Regions from separate parts of the Streptomyces griseochromogenes genome, predicted to be linked through region 1. Evidence: predicted binding sites of a transcription regulator. Region 1 holds the regulator's gene; the other holds the start of a gene.

The links. Region 1 encodes HspR, which represses chaperone genes until heat shock. Its sites were predicted from a motif close to TTGAGNNNNNNNNNCTCAA; they were not measured.
Region 2: a site for HspR is predicted at 6,566-6,584, ahead of lon (endopeptidase La). Genes of this name have one in related genera too.

Annotation. Positions count from the first base shown of each region.
Region 1 is NZ_CP016279.1:362,408-371,816, reverse strand. Features, by position in the region: gene AVL59_RS01795 (helix-turn-helix transcriptional regulator) at 1-133, shown strand, start outside; gene AVL59_RS01790 (helix-turn-helix transcriptional regulator) at 159-1,160, shown strand; gene AVL59_RS01785 (helix-turn-helix transcriptional regulator) at 1,157-2,164, shown strand; gene AVL59_RS01780 (hypothetical protein) at 2,161-2,346, shown strand; gene AVL59_RS01775 (helix-turn-helix transcriptional regulator) at 2,343-3,323, shown strand; gene AVL59_RS01770 (helix-turn-helix transcriptional regulator) at 3,286-4,338, opposite strand; gene AVL59_RS01765 (sugar ABC transporter substrate-binding protein) at 4,776-5,882, opposite strand; gene AVL59_RS01760 (hypothetical protein) at 6,219-6,743, shown strand; gene AVL59_RS01755 (heat shock protein transcriptional repressor HspR) at 6,837-7,289, opposite strand; gene dnaJ (molecular chaperone DnaJ) at 7,295-8,464, opposite strand; gene grpE (nucleotide exchange factor GrpE) at 8,501-9,163, opposite strand; gene dnaK (molecular chaperone DnaK) at 9,160-9,409, opposite strand, start outside.
Region 2 is NZ_CP016279.1:1,512,066-1,521,474, forward strand. Features, by position in the region: gene AVL59_RS07110 (multifunctional oxoglutarate decarboxylase/oxoglutarate dehydrogenase thiamine pyrophosphate-binding subunit/dihydrolipoyllysine-residue succinyltransferase subunit) at 1-1,593, opposite strand, end outside; gene AVL59_RS07115 (HAMP domain-containing sensor histidine kinase) at 1,885-3,006, opposite strand; gene AVL59_RS07120 (response regulator transcription factor) at 3,003-3,743, opposite strand; gene AVL59_RS07125 (spermine/spermidine synthase domain-containing protein) at 3,853-4,530, opposite strand; gene AVL59_RS07130 (rhomboid-like protein) at 4,907-5,728, shown strand; gene AVL59_RS07135 (TIGR03086 family metal-binding protein) at 5,801-6,373, shown strand; gene lon (endopeptidase La) at 6,607-9,036, shown strand; gene AVL59_RS07145 (serine/threonine-protein kinase) at 9,154-9,409, shown strand, end outside.

The sequences.
Region 1 (9,409 bases):
CTGCCGGGCCCACATCGCCAAGCTCGCCCAGGCCCTGGGCAGCGGCAGCCGCGCCCAACTCGGCTATCTCATCGCCCAGTCGGGGATCCTGGACAAGGACACCTCACAGCCGGGACCGGGCGGCCGGCAGTGAGCGGCGCGGGGAGGGAGGCGTCACGGTGACCCCTCCGCCACATCAGGAGCACGCCGCGGAGGAGCTGTGCGAGGCGGGCCTCGAACTGTACAGCCGCGCGGTGCGTGAGGGCCATGTCCCCGTCCGCGAGGCCGAAGCGGTGCCCTGTCTCCTGGACGCGGAACTCCTGCGGCCCGACACCGATGACGCGGACCGCCTCAGGCCGACGGCCCCCGCCGTCGCCCTCCCCCGGCTGCTGCGCTCCGTCGACGAGGACATAGCCCACCGGCGCCGCCAGGGCGTCCGCCTCACCGAGGCCTTCGAACCACTCCTCGCCCTCGCGGCGCCGGGCACCGGCCCGGCGGACCCCGCGGGCATCCGGCTGCTGAGCGGACTCGACAGGATCAACGTCGCCATCTCCGAGGCCGTGGAGGACCTCACGGGGGAGGTCCTCACCATCCAGCCCCACAACATCGGGGATCTCAGCGTGGTGCCTCTCGCCCTGGAACGCGACCAGGCCCTGCTCGACCGCGGCGGCCGTATCCGCACGCTCTACCAGCACACCGAGCGTTACCGGCCCAGGGCCATGGCCCGCTACGAACAGCTGCACGGCGACGTGGAGGCCCGCACCCTGGACGAGCTCACCGAGCGGCTGCTCGTCATCGACCGCCGGGTGGCCTTCATCCCCGCGAACAAGGACCGCACCCTCGCCCTGGAAGTCCGTCACCCGGCCCTGGTCGACTATTTCGCGACCACCTTCGACCGGCTCTGGAACCTGGCCACCCCCATGTACCCCGAGGCGGTGCGGAAACCGTCCCTCAACGGCATCACCCCCCGCCAGCGCGCCATCGCCGCCCTCCTCGTCGAAGGCCACACCGACACCGCCATCGCCGACCGCCTCGGCATGAACGTCCGCACCGCCCGCGTCCACATCGCCAAGCTGGCCGCCACCCTCGGCAGCGAGAGCCGCGCCCAACTCGGCTTTCTCATAGGCGAGTCGGGGATCCTGAGGCAGGAGGACGAGGAGGGGGAGGTGGCGGCGGATTGACCACGAAGCCGCATCAGGAGCACGGAGCCGAAGATCTGTGCCCGGCCGCAGTGAAGCTGTACACCCAGGCCCTCACGGACGGTCACGTGCGCGCCGACGAGGCCGGCGAGGCCCCCTGCCTGACCGACCTCGGCCTGCTGCACCCGGCCCTCGACGACCCCGCCCGCCTCGAACCCGTCGCCCCCGCCGCCGCCCTGAACCAGCTGCTGCGCGGCTCCCGGGCCCGGGTCGCGGACGAGTACCGGCGTGAGGAACAGCTGGTGGAGCAGTTCGAGCCGCTGCTGCGGACGGACGGGCCGCAGGCCGCGGGCACCGGCGCCGGTACCCCGCTGCTGCGCCTGCACAGCGGCTCCCAGCGCATCAACCAGGCCCTCACCGAGGCGATGGAGGAGACGTACGAGGAGGTCCTGTGCATCCAGCCGCACTACTCGGGACTCGTCGGTCCGCGCGGTGAAGCCGCCCGCGAGACCGCCTTCCGCCGTGACCAGAGACTGCTCGACCGCGGCGGCCGCATCCGGACCCTCTTCCAGCACACGGCGGTCCATCTGCCGGCCATCCTCGGCTACAACGAACGGCTCACCGGCGACAGCCAGGCCCGCTGCCTGGACGAGCTGACCGACCGGCTCATCGTCATGGACCGGAAGGCGGCCTTCATACCGGCCGACGACGACGGCACGCTCGCGCTGGAGGTCCGCCATCCCGCGCTGGTCGGCTACTTCGCGACCACGTTCGACCGGCTGTGGCGGCTGGCCACCCCCATGTACCCGGAACCGGTCCGCCGGCCCACCCTGAACGGCGTCACCCCGCGCCAGCGCGCCATCGCCGCCCTCCTCGTCGAAGGCCACACCGACGCCGTCATCGCCGACCGCCTCGGCATGAACGTCCGCACGGCCCGCGACCACATCGCCCGGCTCGCGGTCACCCTGGGCAGCGAGGGCAGGGCCCAGCTCGGCTACCTGATAGCGAGGTCCGGGATACTCGAACCGGAGGAGGCGGGCGGGTGAGCCACCGCGAGCACGGGACCGAGGATCTGCGCGACGCGGGCGCCGTCCAGCACCCCGCCCCGAACGGCGTCACACCCCACCGGCGCACCGTCGCGGCCCCCCTCGGTGGCGAGAGCCGCGCCCGACTCGGCTGCCTGACAGCGGACTCCACCCTTCTCGAACCGCGGGAGACGACCCCGTGAGCCATCCTGAACACGGCCCCGGGCAACTCTGCGAGGCGGGCGCCACGCTGTACGAGCGCGCCCTGCGGGACGGCCGCCTGCAAGCCGGGGACGCGGCGGACGCCCCCTGTCTGATCGGCTCCGGGCTGCTGCGTCCGGCCCCCGGCGACCCCGGCCTGCTGGAGCCGGTCACTCCCACCGCGGCGCTGCACCGGCTGCTCGGCCTCTCGGCCGCCCGCATCGCCGCCGAACGGCGGCGCCAGGAACGGCTGGTGGAGCAGTTCGAGCCGCTGACGCGGATCGAGACGCCGGCCCACGTGGGCGCCGACACCCCGGTGCTGCGGCTGCACAGCGGCACCGAGCGCATCAACCGGGCCATCACCGAGGCGATGGCCGACGCGAGCGAGGAGGTGCTCACCATCCAGTCGCGCGCCGGGCTCACCGGCAGGCGCGGCGAGGCCGCGGGCACGGCCGCCACGGCGCGCGACCAGGCGGTGCTCGACCGCGGCGCCCGGATGCGCGGCCTCTACCAGCACACCCTGCGCCATGTGCCCGCCGTGTACGCCGGCTTCCAGCGGCTGCAGGGCGATGTCGAGGCCCGCGCCCTGGACGAGCTGCCGGACCGGCTGATCGTCATCGACCGCACCGTCGTCTTCGTCCCGGCCGGCGACGACGGCCGGATCGCCCTGGAAGTCCGCCACCCGGCCCTGCTCCGGTTCTTCGTGACAGCCTTCGACCGGCTGTGGCGGCTGGCCACGCCCATCTACCCGCAGACCGTGAAGCGTCCCACCCTGAACGGCGTCACCCCCCGCCAGCGCGCCATCGCCGGCCTGCTCGTCGAGGGCCTCACCGACGCCGCCGTCGCGGAGCGCCTCGGCATGAACATCCGCACCGCCCGCGTCCACATCGCCAAACTCGCCGCGGTCCTCGGCAGCGAGAGCCGCGCCCAGCTCGGCTATCTCATCGCCCGGTCGGGGATTCTTGACCAGGAACCCTGAGTACGGCGGCCGCGGCCGGCGGGGCGGGGTGCCGGGGCTGGTCCAGGCCCACCTGGGCGATGCGCACGCCCAGTTGGGTACGGCTCGCCGCGCCCAGGGTGTCCGACAGGCGGGCGATATGGGCCCGGCAGGTGCGGACGCTGATGCCGAGCCGCTCGGCGATCACCGCGTCCTGGTGGCCCTCCGCGAGCAGCGCGGCGATGGACCGCTCGCGGTGCGAGATGCCCTCGATGCCGCTGTCGGGGAGGGCGGCCGTCAGCGGCAGCGCCAGGCGCCACAGCCGTTCGAAGACCGTGACCAGGTACTCGACCAGAGCCGGGTGGCGCAGCTCCAGGGCCATCGTGCGCTCGGTGTTGGCGGGGATGAAGGCAACCTTGCGGTCGAAAAGGATCAGCCGGTCGATGACCTCGTCCAGGGTGCGCGCCTCGACCGCGTCACCCATCAACTCCAGGTAGTTGAGCAGCCCCTGCCCGTGCCGGGCCACATGCGTGTACAGGGCGCGCATGCGCACGCCCCGGCCGCGCAGGTCCAGCGCCCGGTGCAGTCCCTCGGTCAGCTCGTCCTCCCGCCGGATGCCGCCGGGCTGGACGATCAGCACCTCCGTGGTGCACGCCTCGGTCGCCTCGTCGATCGCGGCCTGGATGCGGGCGAGTCCGTCCAGCACGCGGATGGCCGTGTGCTCGCCGGGTGCCGACAGCGCCTGCAGCCCACCGCCGAGGCCGGCGTACCACTCGAAGGCGGCCACCGCCGAGCCCATCCGCCGCTGGCTCTCCCTGACCTCGTCGTAGACCCCGCGCAGCAGCCGGGTCATCACCTCCTGCGGGGAGGTGGGCACCAGCCAGTCCATGTCGTCGGGGTCGGGGTGCAGCAGGGCCAGCTCCAGCAGGCAGGGCACCGGCACCGCGTCCGTGCGCGGCACCCGTCCCCGGCGTACGGCGCGGGAATACACGCGGTCCCCGGCCCCGCACAGCCGGTCGGCACCGTGTGGATGCTCCTCCGTTCCGTGCCCGGCCATCGCCCATTCCACCCCCGGCTTGCTGCCACCTCCGCAGCGCAACTATGCGCGGCCGGGAGCGGGTCCGCAACACGGCTCGCTCGGCCGTGGGCGACGTAAAGCGCCGTTATGGACAGGTTCCTCCCGGCCTCCGCCCGTCGCATTGCAACAAGATGATGGTGGTGGCGCGATCGTCACAGGGGCATCGTTGTTCCCGCTTCCCCCGGGTGCCCAGGCACCCGGAGCGGCCCTGGCCGGACTCCCCCCGTTCGGCCGGGGCCGTCGCATCGCGCGCACGGGGGTGGCGCGATGCGAGAGGGCCGCTCAGAACGTGACGCGGCGACCGTCGAAAACCCGCCGACGGCCGCCGCGTCTCGTGCAGTCGTCCGGCACGCCGGTCCCGCACACGCGGGTGACGTCCGGGCCCGCGCCCCGGTTGACCGTGCCGCGGTCGCCCGCTACTTCAGGCCGATCGCCGCGCAGGCCGCCTTGTACCTGGCGGTGCAGATGTCGCCGACGGTGTAGATCCCGTCCTCGATGACCGTGTCCTTGATCTTGCTCTTGGTCAGCTCGGACACCTGGACCAGCTTGGCCGGGATGTCCTTGTCGGTGGGGCTGTCGACCTTGTCCTGGGTGAGGGCGTCGAACTGGATGTCCTTGCCCTGCACCTTGGCGACGGCCATCTGGGCCGCGGCCTCGGCCTCGTCCGGGTAGGACTTGTAGACGCTCATGTACTGCTCGCCGGCGATGACCCGCTGGACCGCGTCGAGTTCGGAGTCCTGGCCGGTGATCGGGGGCAGCTTGGTGACGCCGGCCGCCTCCAGGGCCTTGATGACACCGCCGGCCATGCCGTCGTTGGCGGCGTAGACCGCGGCGATGTTGTTCTTGCCGATCTTGTTGATCGCCTCGGTCATCTCGGCCCGGGCGTTCTCCGGCTTCCAGTCCGTGGTGTCGAAGCTCGCCGCGATGTCCACCTTGCCGTTCAGCTCGGAGAGCGCGCCCTGCTTGAACTGCTTGGCGTTCGGGTCGGTGGGCGAGCCGTTCACCATGACGACCTTGTCGGAGGTGTCGACGCCCGACCCGAGGGCCGCCAGCAGCGAGCGGGCCTGCACCTCGCCGACCAGCTCGTTGTCGAAGGAGATGTACGCGTCGATCGGGCCCTCGGCCAGCCGGTCGTAGGCGATGACCGGAATGCCCGCTTCCTTGGCCTTCTTGACCTCGCCGGCGACGGCGTGCGAGTCGACCGCGTCGAGCAGGATGATGTCGACCTTGTCGTCGATCATCTGCTGCATCTGGTCGGTCTGCCGGCCGGCGTCCGCGTCGGCGTTGGCGTACTGGACCTCGCCCTTCTTGCCGGTCAGCTCGGAGACCTTGTTCTTGATGATGGGGTAGTCGAACTTGTCGTAGCGGGTGTTCGCCTTCTCCGGCAGCAGGAGCCCGATGGTGACGTCGTCGCCCTTCGTCGGGCTCGCGCTCGCGCCGTCCCCCGTCGCGTTCAGCACGCCGCAGCCGGCGAGCGAGAGGGTCATCGTGGACGCGGCCACGGATATGGCGATACGGCGCATTCGGGGGCTCACTTCAGGTGCGTTCCGGACGTGGGTGCTGCTTTACGACCCAGGTGTCTGAAAAGACAACTTGGAGCCGCCACCCAGCGTCAAGCGGAATTACTTAACGAGTGCGCAACAGCACGCTCCGCTGAGCCTGTGAAGGAGGAGCGGAATCGCCTCCAAACACTCTTTACGGACCCTCCATCCCAAGGGCAGTCCATGAGAGGGCAAAGGAGCTTGATCGATCAGATGATCGATCAGACCCGGCCAACTGCGCGGCGCCGGGAACGTGAGCACCCCGCCGTGCGTCCCCCTGGCGTACGGCCCGGACAGCGACAGCGAGGGAACGACCGCATGCCGAAAGACCCGACACCCGAGAGCGTCACGGACGACGACCTCTTCGGGGCGATCACCGTCCGGCTGGACGGCCGGGAGGGCGAGGTGGTCGTGGAGGGCGCGTCGGTGCCCCGGGTCGTACTGCGCCGCACCACCGGTACGGACAGGGCGGACCATGTGCCGATCGGCACCCGGGACGGCGCCGTGCTGACGCTCACCGTCGACGGCGCCCCGGCCGAGCTGGACCTGGCCAGGGGGCGGGTGACCCGGCGTTCGTACCGCGTCGACGTCCGGTACGCGGGCCGCTCCTGGCGTCTGGTGCCCGGCTCGATCCCGAGCAGCCGGCTGCTGCGCGGCCGGGAGCGCCTCGGCGACTTCTCCTCCGGGGGCGACGGGCGGGTGTTCGCCGAGTGGCGCAGGGACGCGGCCCCGGACGCCACGGACGCGGCCGTCGGCTACGCGCTGGCCGCCGCGTTCGGCACCGGCGGACAGCCGATGTGGATGATGGCGCTGGAGCTGGCGGGCGACCTGCTCCCCGGCTGACCGCGTCCGCGGCGGCCGGCCGCGGGGCCGGTGAAAAGGCGAGGGCCCGCGGACGGTGTACGTCCGCGGGCCCGGTGCCGCACCGAGGTGCCGTCAGTCCGAGGACTGCTGCCGCTTGGGCCGCCACACCACCAGCGCGCTGGTCTGCTGCACCTCCTGGTACGGGACCAGGTCGCGGCGGTAGGAGGCGTGGACGGCGGCCTCGCGCTGCTGCATCGCGGCCGCCGCGCCGTCCAGGGCCGCCTGCATCTCCGCGACGCGGGACTGGAGCGCGGCGACCTGGTTCTCCAGTTCGATGATGCGCTTGATGCCGGCCAGGTTGATGCCCTCGTCCTGCGACAACTGCTGCACCTGGCGGAGCAGTTCGATGTCGCGGGCCGAGTAACGGCGGCCCCGCCCTGCGGTGCGGTCCGGTGAGACCAGACCGAGGCGGTCGTACTGGCGCAGCGTCTGCGGGTGGAGTCCGGAGAGCTGGGCCGCCACCGAGATGACGTAGACCGGGGTCTCCTCGGTCAGTTCATACGGGTTACGCCGACGGCCGTCCATCTCGCTCAATCTCCCTTCGCGGCCTCGAACAGCTCCGCACGCGGGTCCTCGCCCGAGGTCGCCTCGCGATACGCCTGCAGCGCGTCACGAGCCTTCCCCGTCACGTCCTTCGGGACACTCACCTCGACGGTGACCAGCAGATCGCCGCGGGTGCCGTCCTTGCGGACCGCGCCCTTGCCCCGGGCGCGCATGGTGCGGCCGTTGGGCGTGCCGGGCGGCAGCTTCAGGGTGACGGCCGGGCCGCCGAGGGTCGGGACCCGCACCTCGCCGCCGAGGGCCGCCTCGGCGAACGTCACCGGCACGGTGACGGTGAGGTTGTCGCCCTTGCGTCCGAACACCGGGTGCTCGCCGACATGGACCATCACATACAGGTCGCCCGCCGGTCCGCCCCGCTCGCCGGGCGCTCCCTTGCCGCGCAGCCGGATGCGCTGGCCGTCCGTGACCCCGGCCGGGATCCGGACCTGCATCGTGCGCGACGACTTGGCGCGGCCGCTGCCCTTGCACTCCATGCAGGGGTGCTCGGCGATCAGACCGCGGCCCTTGCAGTCGGGGCACGGGTCGGTGAGCGAGAACCCGCCGCCCGAGCCCCGCGCCACCTGCCCGGTGCCGACGCAGGTCGGGCACACCCGCGGTGTGCCGTTCTTGTCGCCGGTGCCCGAGCAGGCCTTGCAGGGCGCCTGGGAGGACATCCTCAGGGGCACCGTGGCGCCCTCGATGGCCTCCGTGAAGCTCAGCGTGACCTCGGACTCGATGTCCTGGCCGCGCCGGGGCTGGGTGCGGGTGCCCGCGGTGCCACCGCGGTTGAACAGGCCCCCGAAGACGTCACCGAGTCCGCCGCCGAAGCCTCCGCTCTGGGCGTTGCCTCCTCCTCCGAAGAGGTCGCCCAGGTCGAAGTTGTAGGAGCCGCCGGCACCCGGCCCGGGGCGGAAGCCGCCGTTGCCGAACAGGGCGCGTGCCTCGTCGTACTCCTTGCGCTTCTTCGGGTCGCCGAGGATGTCGTTCGCCTCGGAGATCTCCTTGAAGCGCTCCTCCGCCTTGGCGTTGCCCTTGTTGGCGTCCGGGTGGAACTCGCGGGCGAGCTTCCGGTACGCCTTCTTGATCTCGGCCTCGGTGGCGTCCTTGGGGACGCCGAGGACCTTGTAGTAGTCCTTCTCGATGAAGTCCTTGGTGCTCATCCCCGACGCCCCTCCTTCCTGTCTTCAGCGATTACGTCAGCCCTCCTCCGGGCCACCGTTCTCCTTGTCGTCGGCGGCGCCGGTCGCCGAGTTCTCCTCGGCGTCCTCGGCCTTGACGGTCTGCGCGCCGGGCTGCGGCTCGGCGACGGCCACCCGCGCGGGGCGGATGGTGCGCTCGCCGATGCGATACCCGGGCTGCAGGATGGCCACGCACGTCGTCTCCGTGACGTCGGGCGCGTAGCTGTGCATCAGGGCCTCGTGGATCGTCGGGTCGAAGGGCTCGCCCTCCTTGCCGAACTGCTGCAGACCCATCTTGGCCGCGACGGTCTCCAGCGACTCGGCCACCGACTTGAAGCCGCCGACCAGTTCGCCGTGTTCCCGCGCGCGGCCGATGTCGTCGAGCACCGGCAGGAGCTCGGTCAGGAGGTTCGCGATGGCGATCTCCTTGACCGCGATCCGGTCGCGCTCGACGCGGCGGCGGTAGTTCTGGTACTCGGCCTGGAGGCGCTGGAGGTCCATCGTGCGCTCGCCGAGCGCCGTACGCACCTGGTCCAGCTGGGCCACCAGGCCCACGTCTGCTGCTCCGTCCCCGGCCGGGGCCGCCCCCTCCTCGGGGGCGGCCTTCGGCTCGGCGTCGTCGGGGGTGGCGCCGGAGGGGACGTCGGGCTTCTCCTCGAAGCCCGGGGTCTCCTCCGTCACGCGGCACCGTCCTTGCGCTCGTCGTCGACGATCTCGGCGTCCACGACGTCGTCGTCGGCCTTCGGGGCCTCGGCGCCGGCGGCACCGCCCGCGGCGGCCTGCGCACCCTGGGCGTCGGCGTACATGGCCTGGCCGAGCTTCTGCGAGACGGCCGCGACCTTCTCGGTGGCGGTGCGGATCTCGGCGGTGTCCTCGCCCTTGAGCGCGGCCTTCAGCTCCTCGACGGAGGCCTCGACCTCGGTCTTG
Region 2 (9,409 bases), 1.1 Mb from region 1:
GATGCGCAGCTGCTCCTCGCGCTCCGGCTTGGTGTGCGGGCGCTCGACGCGGTCCTGGATCCACTTGCGCTGCTTGGGGTCCTGGATGTGCATGAACTCGATGCCGATGGTGCGGCAGTACGAGTCGCGCAGGACACCGAGGATGTCGCGCAGCTTCATCAGGGACTTGCCGGAGAAGCCGCCGACGGCGAACTCGCGCTCCAGGTCCCACAGGGTGAGGCCGTGCTCGGTGATGTCCAGGTCGGGGTGCTTGCGCTGGCGGTACTCCAGCGGGTCGGTGTCGGCCATGACGTGGCCGCGGACCCGGTAGGAGTGGATCAGCTCGAAGACGCGGGCGGCCTTGGTGACGTCGTCGTCGTGCGAGGCGTCGATGTCCTTGAGCCAGCGGACCGGCTCGTAGGGGATGCGCAGCGCCTTGAAGATGTCGTCGTAGAAGCCGTTCTCGCCCAGCAGCAGGTTCGAGACCTGGCGCAGGAACTCGCCGGAGGCGGCGCCCTGGATCACCCGGTGGTCGTAGGTCGACGTGAGCGTCATGACCTTCGAGATGCCGAGCTTGTTCAGGGTGTCCTGGCTGGTGCCCTGGAACTCCGCCGGGTAGTCCATGGAGCCGACGCCCATGATCACGGACTGGCCGGGCATCAGCCGCGGCACGGAGTGGACGGTGCCGAGGCCGCCGGGGTTGGTCAGGGAGACCGTGACACCGGTGAAGTCGTCCATCGTCAGCTTGCCGTCGCGGGCGCGGCGGACGATGTCCTCGTAGGCCTGCCAGAACTCGAAGAAGTTCAGCGTCTCGGCCTTCTTGATGGCGGCCACGACGAGCTGGCGGTCACCGTTCGGCTTGACCAGGTCGATGGCCAGGCCGAGGTTGACGTGCGCCGGCTTGACGAGGGTCGGCTTGCCGTCCTTCTCGCCGAACGACCAGTTCATCGACGGCATGGCCTTGATGGCCTGCACCATCGCGAAGCCGATCAGGTGCGTGAAGGAGATCTTCCCGCCCCGGGCGCGCTTCAGGTGGTTGTTGATGACGATCCGGTTGTCGAACAGCAGCTTCACCGGGACCGCGCGGACCGAGGTGGCCGTCGGCAGCTCCAGGGAGGCGTTCATGTTCTTCGCGACCGCGGCGGCCGGGCCGCGCAGCGTGATCAGCTCGGGGCCCTCCGGGGCCGCCGCGGCGGCGGGTGCGGCGGGCGCGGCCTTCGCCTTCGGCTGAGCGGGCGCCTGTGCGGGCGTCGCCGGCTTGGCCGGGGCGGGAGCGGGAGCCTTCGCGGGCGCCGGGGCCGGAGCGGCCGCCGCGGGCTTCGGAGCCGCGGGAGCCGGTGCCGGGGCCGCCGGTGCCGGGGCCGCCGGAGCCGCGGGCTGGGCCTGCGGAGCCGTGGTGGCGGTCTCTGCGGCCCCCGCGGCCGCAGCCGGCGCACCCGGCTTGTAATCGGCGAAGAAGTCCCACCAGGCACGGTCTACCGAATTCGGGTCCTGGAGGTACTGCTGATAGATCTCGTCGACGAGCCACTCGTTGGGACCGAACGCAGCAGCGGGGTTCTTCCCGGCTTGGTCATCGGTCGAGATGCTCGAGTTACTGGGGGACTGTGGCGACACGGCGGCAACCGCCCTCTTCCGCTTCACAAGGTGATGGACAGCGGAAATAAAGGCTACGCCCCCAAGAGCGTGAAGGTCAGGTCAGGCCGGTTCATCGTCGCGTAAGTCACATCAGAAATCTTGTTTCAGGGCTTGATATGGCGGGAAACAAGCGTGGTTCCGCATGTGTGCCGAGGTGTGTGGGATCGCCGAGCGGGGCCCGGCGCGACGGCGACCCGGGCCTGTCCCTGATCACACGTGTCCGACTGCGCGGACGTCTGTGGATCTTGTGGCTCCGGTTCGGACTTTACGTCAACCTGGGACGGAAGTCAGTCCCGGGAGAGTGACGATGATCCGGCAGCCCCGGTCGGATTCGGCCACGCCGATCCGGCCGCCGTGCAGATCCACCGCCCAGCGGGCGATCGCCAGGCCGAGCCCCGTACCGCCGTCGCTGCCCGGCCCGTGCGGCCGGGTCACCGCGCCGCGGTTGAACCGCTCGAACACCCGGTGCCAGTCGGACCGGGGGATTCCGGGGCCCTCGTCCAGGACCTCCAGCACCAGGGACTCCGGCTGCGGCCCGCGCCGCGCCTTCACGGTCACGCGCCCGTGCGGCGGGCTGTGCTTGACGGCGTTGTCGATCAGGTTGGCGACGACCTGGTGGATGCGCTCCGGGTCCGCGTGCGCGGTGAGCTCCGGCGGGGACACGTCGAGGTGCAGATGGACGTCCGTACGCGTGTGGCTGCCGGATCCGGACGCTATGCCCGCGCGCGCGGAGGCGACCATGTTGGCCTCCTTCAGCACGCCCGAGAGGTACGGCCACACCTCGAAGCGGCGCATCTTCAGCGGTACGACGCCGTTGTCGAGCCGGGAAAGGTCCAGCAGGGTCTCCACCAGGCGGCCGAGCCGCTCGGTCTGCTTGAGGGCCGTCCGCATGGTCTCCGGGTCGGCCTCGGTGACCCCGTCGACGATGTTCTCCAGCACCGCGCGCAGCCCCGCGATCGGAGTGCGCAGCTCGTGCGAGACGTTCGCCACCAGCTCTTTTCGCTGCTGGTCCTGTGCTTCCAGCTCGTCGGCCATGACGTTGATCGTCTGGGCCAGGTCGCCCAGCTCGTCGCGGCGGTTCTCGCGTACGCGGCGTGTGTAGTCGCCCTGCGCGATCGAGCGGGCCACCGCGTTCATCTCGTCCAGCGGCGAGGTGAGTGAATGCGCCACGAACTGCGTAATCAGGAGTGTGGCGATCATCGAGAAGACCGTGATGAAGCGGAGCTCCGTCTTGGTGTGCACCGCGATCATCGACAGACCGGTGGTGATCAGCACCGAGATGACGACCAGCGTGCCCAGCTTGGTCTTGATCGAGAACGGCCGTACGCCGCCCCAGGGGTCCTCTCCGAGGGTCCCGGGGCTCCTCCGTGCGGCCTCCCGCCCCTCGATCATGGCGTCGGTGTCTCCAGCGCGTAGCCCACACCGTGCACGGTGCGGATCCGCTCGGCGCCGATCTTCCGGCGCAGCGCCTTGATGTGGCTGTCGACGGTCCGGGTGCCGGAGGCGTCCGCCCAGTCCCACACCTCGGCCAGCAGCTGCTCACGGGAGAGCACCGCGCGCGGGGTGTTCGCCAGGCACACCAGCAGGTCGAACTCGGTCGGCGTCAGGTGGACGTCCTCGGACTTCACCCGGACCCGGCGCTGTGCGTGGTCGATCTCCAGCTCGCCGAGCCGCAGGATGCCGGAGCGGGGCGTGGACGCGGCGACGACCGCGCGCTCCACGCGCCGCAGCAGGACGTGCACCCGCGCGGCCAGCTCGCGCATCGAGAACGGCTTGGTCATGTAGTCGTCGGCGCCGACGCCGAGCCCGACCAGCATGTCGGTCTCGTCGTCCCGGGCGGTGAGCATCAGCACCGGCACCGGCCGCTGCGCCTGCACCCGTCGGCACACTTCGAGTCCGTCGAAGCCCGGCAGCATGATGTCGAGGATGAGCAGGTCGGGCTGCCAGGCCTCGGCCGTGTCGACCGCGGCCGGACCGTCGGACGCGGTCTGCACGAGGAAACCCTCGGCGCGCAGCCGGGCCGCGATGGCATCGACGATCGTGGGGTCGTCCTCGACGACCAGCACCCGGCGCTGTGCGCCCTGGGTGTTCGTGGCCGCGCCGCTCTGGGAGGTGTGTGTCTGCTCCATCGCCCGCCCCTGTTGCTTTCCGGAACCAGTGGGGTGATCCCATGACTGCGATTGACGCTTGAATGATCCGCGTCAGGGCAGCACATTACGGGGACTCACCGTGCCGTCGCTATCCAGGGCGGACGGCGAGGTGCACGGCGTCCGGAACGCCCCGGGCAACGGCCACCTCTTCGGTACGCACCTGCCGGAACCCGGCATTCCGCAAGGATCCTTCAAATTCCGGAGAGGGCTCGGCCGACCATACCGCCAATACCCCGCCGGGTCTCAACACCCTTGCGCAGGAGGCGAGTCCGCCCGGCGCGTAGAGGCCGTCGTTGCCCTCGGTGACGGTCCAGGCGGGCCCGTTGTCGATATCGAGACACAGGGCGTCGAACGTGTCAGATGTCTCATTGACGTAGGTCACGAGATCCATTTCGACGATCTCGGTCCGCGGATCGGCGAACGCGCCGCGGGACAGCTCCGCCAGGGGGCCGGTCCGGTGCCAGTCGATGACGGCGGGCTCGCGCTCGACGACCGTGATCCGCCCCCATCTGCGGTCCGCCGTCGCATGTGCAAGCGAGAATCCCACGCCCAGCCCTCCGATCAGCACATCCGGCGCCGGACGCCCGTCCAGTGCGTCGTGCGCGGCGTCGACCAGCAGCTGCTCCGAGCGTCCGTCGGACGTGTCCATCAGGAAGCAGCCGTTGGCGATGATCTGCAACAGGGCACCGTGCCTGCGCAGCACCACCTCTCCGTACGGGCCTTCGCGACGGTCCAGGACCACGGGAGAGTCGTACGCGGCAGTCATGCACCCATCTTGGTGGAACGGAGAGTGGGGTTCACGGGAATTCACGGAGAAGGAGAGGGGGACGGGGGGATCGTGAAGGACGGTCCGGTCGGTGCCGCGCGCCGGGGCCGCCGCGGCGCGCGCCGTCTCCGTGCGCCTCGCGCTCCGCGCCGGTGGGCCGAACGGCCGTGCGGCGGCGCGCGTCCCGTCGGCGGTCGGTCCCCGGACAACAGGCCGCGCACGCCCGGGAGGTGGGCCCGCCGCGGTCGTGGACCGGGCCCGGCCGGACGCGTAAGGACGTTCTGAGGTTGCTATGAATCCGCTCTCGCGTGGCGTCGGTCATAGACAGCGGCCCCGGGAACACGAAGGGTGGGGCGCAACGGAAGGAGCGCCTCACGTGGAACGGATCGTGACCGGCCCTGCGACGGCCGCGTCCCCGCCCCTGGGCACGCCTTTTCCCACCGGTTCCCTGCCGGACGTCGCCGGACTGCTCGACGGTGTCCCACGCCAACGCGAGCTGCCCGCCCCGGCCGTTCCGGCCCCGGCCCCGGCCGCCGCCGCGCCGGCCCCGGCCAGGACCCGCTTCTCCTTCCGGCCCTGGCACCTGCTGCCCGGCCCCGTCCGCACGCCGTTCACGTTCGCCTACACGGCCGTCCTCGCCGTCACCTCCCTGATCGCCGCCTACGCCGCACCCGGCCTCATGTACGCGCTGTACCAGGACTCCAGCACCGACGTCGCCCACCTGGTGCGCACGCCCGTGCTGGTGCTGCTGGCGAGCGCGCTGTGGATCGCGGGCGGGGTCCTCTCGCCGTACGCGGTCGCCTTCGTGCTGGTGCTGACCGCGCTGGAGCGGCGGATAGGCGGGGCACGGGCGGCCTGTGTCTTTCTGACCGGGCATGTTCTGGCCACCCTCGCGACCGAGGTGCCGGTGGGCCTCGCGGTCCTGTTCGGCCATCTGCCCACCACCTCGCTGCACCGCCTGGACTACGGCATCAGCTTCGGCGTCGCCGCCAGCGTCGGCGCCCTGGCCGGCCTGCTCACCCCCTGGGTCCGCTGGCCCGTGCTCGCCCTGGCCGCGGGCATGCTCGTGAACGACCTGATCGCCTTCCAGGACCCGATGACCAACTGGGGTCATCTGATCGCCCTCGGCCTCGGCGTCGCCGGCTGGCCGCTGGTACGGAGCTGGCGGCTTCCGGCGCTTTCCCCTGTTTCCGTGTGAACGCCCCGCCGATGGTGTAGCGATGAACCCGGCCGCGGCACGGGGTCACGGCCGGGGAACGGGGAGGTCGTCATGACCGGTGTGGTGGCACGGATCGAACGGGCGGTGGAGGTCACCGGCCGCGTCGTGAACGGCGTGAGCGACACCGGGTGGAGGACCGCGACGCCCTGTGCGCCGTGGGATGTCCACACCGTCCTCAACCACGTGGTGGGCGGCATGCACATCGTCGCGGCTCTGCTGAACGGTGCCGATCCGGGCCGCGCGCACGAGGACGACTGGCTGGGCGAGGACCCCGAGGCGGCCTACGCGGCGGCGGCCGAGGCCGACCTCGCGGCCTGGACCCGGCCCGGCGCCCTGGACGCCACCGTCCGCCTCTCGTTCGGCGCGCTGCCGGGCCCCTTCGCGGCGCTGGTCCACCTCACCGAGGTCTGTGTCCACGGAGCCGACATCGCGGTCGCCACCGGCGCCCAGTCCCTCCTGGACGAGGACCTGTGCGACCACCTCCTGACGGCGATGCGCAACACGCCCGGGTTCGATTCCTTCCGGGCGCCGGGATTCTTCGGCCCGGAGACTCCCGCACCGGCGGACGCCCCACCGCACACCCGCCTGCTGGCCTTCCTCGGCCGCCCGGCCGGCGCCGGCTGAGCCGACCCGAGGCGCGGGGCCGTATCGAGATGCGGCTCCGCCGCGCGGGCGCGACCGGCCACGCGAGACCCGCACCCGCGCACGATCCGCGCCCCATCCCCCTCAGGCGCCCCTGCCTGCGCAAACACACCGGTCACCACCTGATCGCTCACAGCGAACGAAGACCTGGGAACAACAGCGGAGCGCCGTGCATTGAGTCGGCATAGCTCAAGTTGACTGCCTAAGGGGAGATCATGGCTGCTGAGTCCACGGCGTTCACGCTCGTGCTGCCCGTGCTGCCGCTCGACGACGAGGTCGTGCTGCCCGGGATGGTGGTTCCGCTGGATCTGAGCGACGCCGAGGTGCGCGCCGCGGTGGAGGCCGCACAGGCCGCCGCCCGGTCCGAGCCGGGCAAGCCCAGGGTCCTGCTGGTGCCGCGCATCGACGGCACCTACGCCAAGACCGGTGTGCTCGGTACGGTCGAGCAGGTCGGCCGGCTGGCCGACGGTGACCCGGGGGCCCTGATCCGCGGCCGCGGCCGGGTGCGGATCGGTGCCGGTACGACGGGTCCGGGCGCGGCGCTGTGGGTCGAGGGCGCGCGGGTCGAGGAGACCGTGCCGGAACCACTGCCCGGCCAGGTCGCCGAGCTCGTCAAGGAGTACAAGGCCCTCGCCACCAACTGGCTGAAGAAGCGCGGCGCCTGGCAGGTCGTCGACCGTGTCCAGGCCATCGACGGCGTCTCCGCGCTCGCCGACAACTCCGGCTACTCGCCCTTCCTCACCATCGAGCAGAAGGTCGAACTGCTGGAGACCGCCGACCCGGTGGACCGCCTCAAGCTCGCCGCGCAGCAGCTGCGTGACCATCTCGCCGAGCAGGACGTGGCCGAGACCATCGCCAAGGACGTCCAGGAGGGCGTCGACAAGCAGCAGCGCGAGTTCCTGCTGCGCCGCCAGCTGGAGGCCGTGCGCAAGGAGCTGCGCGAGCTGAACGGCGAGCAGGAGGGCGAGGAGTCCGACGACTACCGGGCCCGGGTCGAGGCCGCCGACCTGCCGGAGAAGGTGCGCGAGGCCGCCCTGAAGGAGGTCGACAAGCTGGAGCGCGCCTCCGACCAGTCGCCCGAGGGCTCCTGGATCAGGACCTGGCTGGACACGGTCCTGGAGATGCCGTGGAACGAGCGGACCGATGACAGCGCCTCCGCCTACGACATCCAGGGCGCCAAGGCGATCCTGGACGCCGAGCACGCGGGCCTTGAGGACGTCAAGGAACGCATCACCGAGTACCTGGCCGTGCGCAAGCGGCGCGGCGACCGGGGGCTGGGCGTCATCGGCGGACGGCGCGGCGGTGCCGTGCTGGCCCTGGTCGGGCCGCCCGGCGTCGGAAAGACCAGCCTGGGGGAGAGCGTCGCGCACGCCATGGGGCGCAAGTTCGTCCGGGTCGCGCTCGGCGGCGTCCGGGACGAGGCGGAGATCCGCGGCCACCGGCGTACCTACGTCGGCGCGCTGCCCGGCCGTGTCGTGCGTGCCATCAAGGAGGCGGGGTCGATGAACCCCGTGGTCCTGCTGGACGAGATCGACAAGGTGGGCTCCGACTTCCGCGGCGACCCGTCCGCGGCCCTGCTGGAGGTGCTGGACCCCGCGCAGAACCACACCTTCCGGGACCACTACCTGGAGGTGGAGCTGGACCTGTCCGACGTGGTCTTCCTCGCCACCGCCAATGTCCTGGAGGCCATCCCGGAGGCGCTGGCCGACCGCATGGAGATCGTCCGCCTGGACGGCTACACCGAGGACGAGAAGATCGTCATCGCCCGGGACCACCTGCTGCCGCGCCAGCTGGAGCGGGCCGGCCTGGCCGAGGACGAGCTCACGATCGACGAGGGCGCGCTGCGCAAGCTCGCCGGCGAGTACACCCGCGAGGCGGGCGTGCGCACCCTGGAGCGGTCCATCGCACGGCTGCTGCGCAAGGTCGCGGCCCAGCACGAACTCGGCGAGCGGGAGTTGCCGTTCACCGTCCGTGACGAGGACCTGCGCGCGCTGATCGGGCGCCCGCACCACGTGCCCGAGTCCGCCCAGGACCCGGCCGAGCGCCGTACGTCCGTCCCGGGCGTGGCGACCGGCCTCGCGGTCACCGGAGCCGGCGGCGACGTGCTCTTCGTCGAGGCGTCCCTCGCGGACCCCGAGACGGGCGGGGCCGGCCTGACCCTGACCGGTCAGCTGGGCGATGTGATGAAGGAGTCCGCGCGGATCGCGCTGAGCTTCCTGCGCAGCCACGGTGCCGAACTGGAGCTGCCGGTGGCCGATCTGAAGGACCGGGGCGTGCACATCCACTTCCCGGCGGGCGCGGTCCCCAAGGACGGCCCGAGCGCGGGCGTCACGATGACCACGGCCCTCGCCTCCCTGCTCTCCGGGCGGCTGGTGCGCACGGACGTGGCGATGACCGGCGAGGTCTCGCTGACCGGCCGCGTCCTGCCCATCGGCGGCGTGAAGCAGAAGCTGCTCGCCGCCCAGCGTGCCGGGGTGACCACCGTGATCATCCCCAAGCGCAACGAACCCGACCTGGACGACGTCCCGGCCGAGGTGCTGGACAAGCTCGACGTCCACACCGTGACCGACGTCCGCCAGGTCCTGGAGCTGGCGCTCGCGCCCGCCGTCAACGGCGCGGCGCCGGAGGTTCCGGTGGCGGCGTGACGGACGCCGCCGGATGAGGCAAGGCCCGGGCCCCGTGAGGGAGACCCGGGCCTTCGCCATGCGGTGCGCGGGTGCGCGGATGGATCAACTGGATAGAATTCGGGCGTGAGCGGGCAGATGGTGCACCCCTCCGCCCTGATCGGGACGGAGATCGCCGGCTACCGGGTGGAGGGCGAGCTGGGCCGAGGCGGCATGGCCGTCGTGTACCGCGCGAAGGACCTGCGTCTCGGCCGCACCGTCGCCCTCAAACTGCTCGCCCCCGAGTACACCCGCAACGACGCCTTCCGCCGCCGCTTCGTCCAGGAGTCCCGGGTGGCCGCCGCCATCGAGCACCCGCACATCGTGCCGGTCTTCGAGGCCGGCGAGACCGACG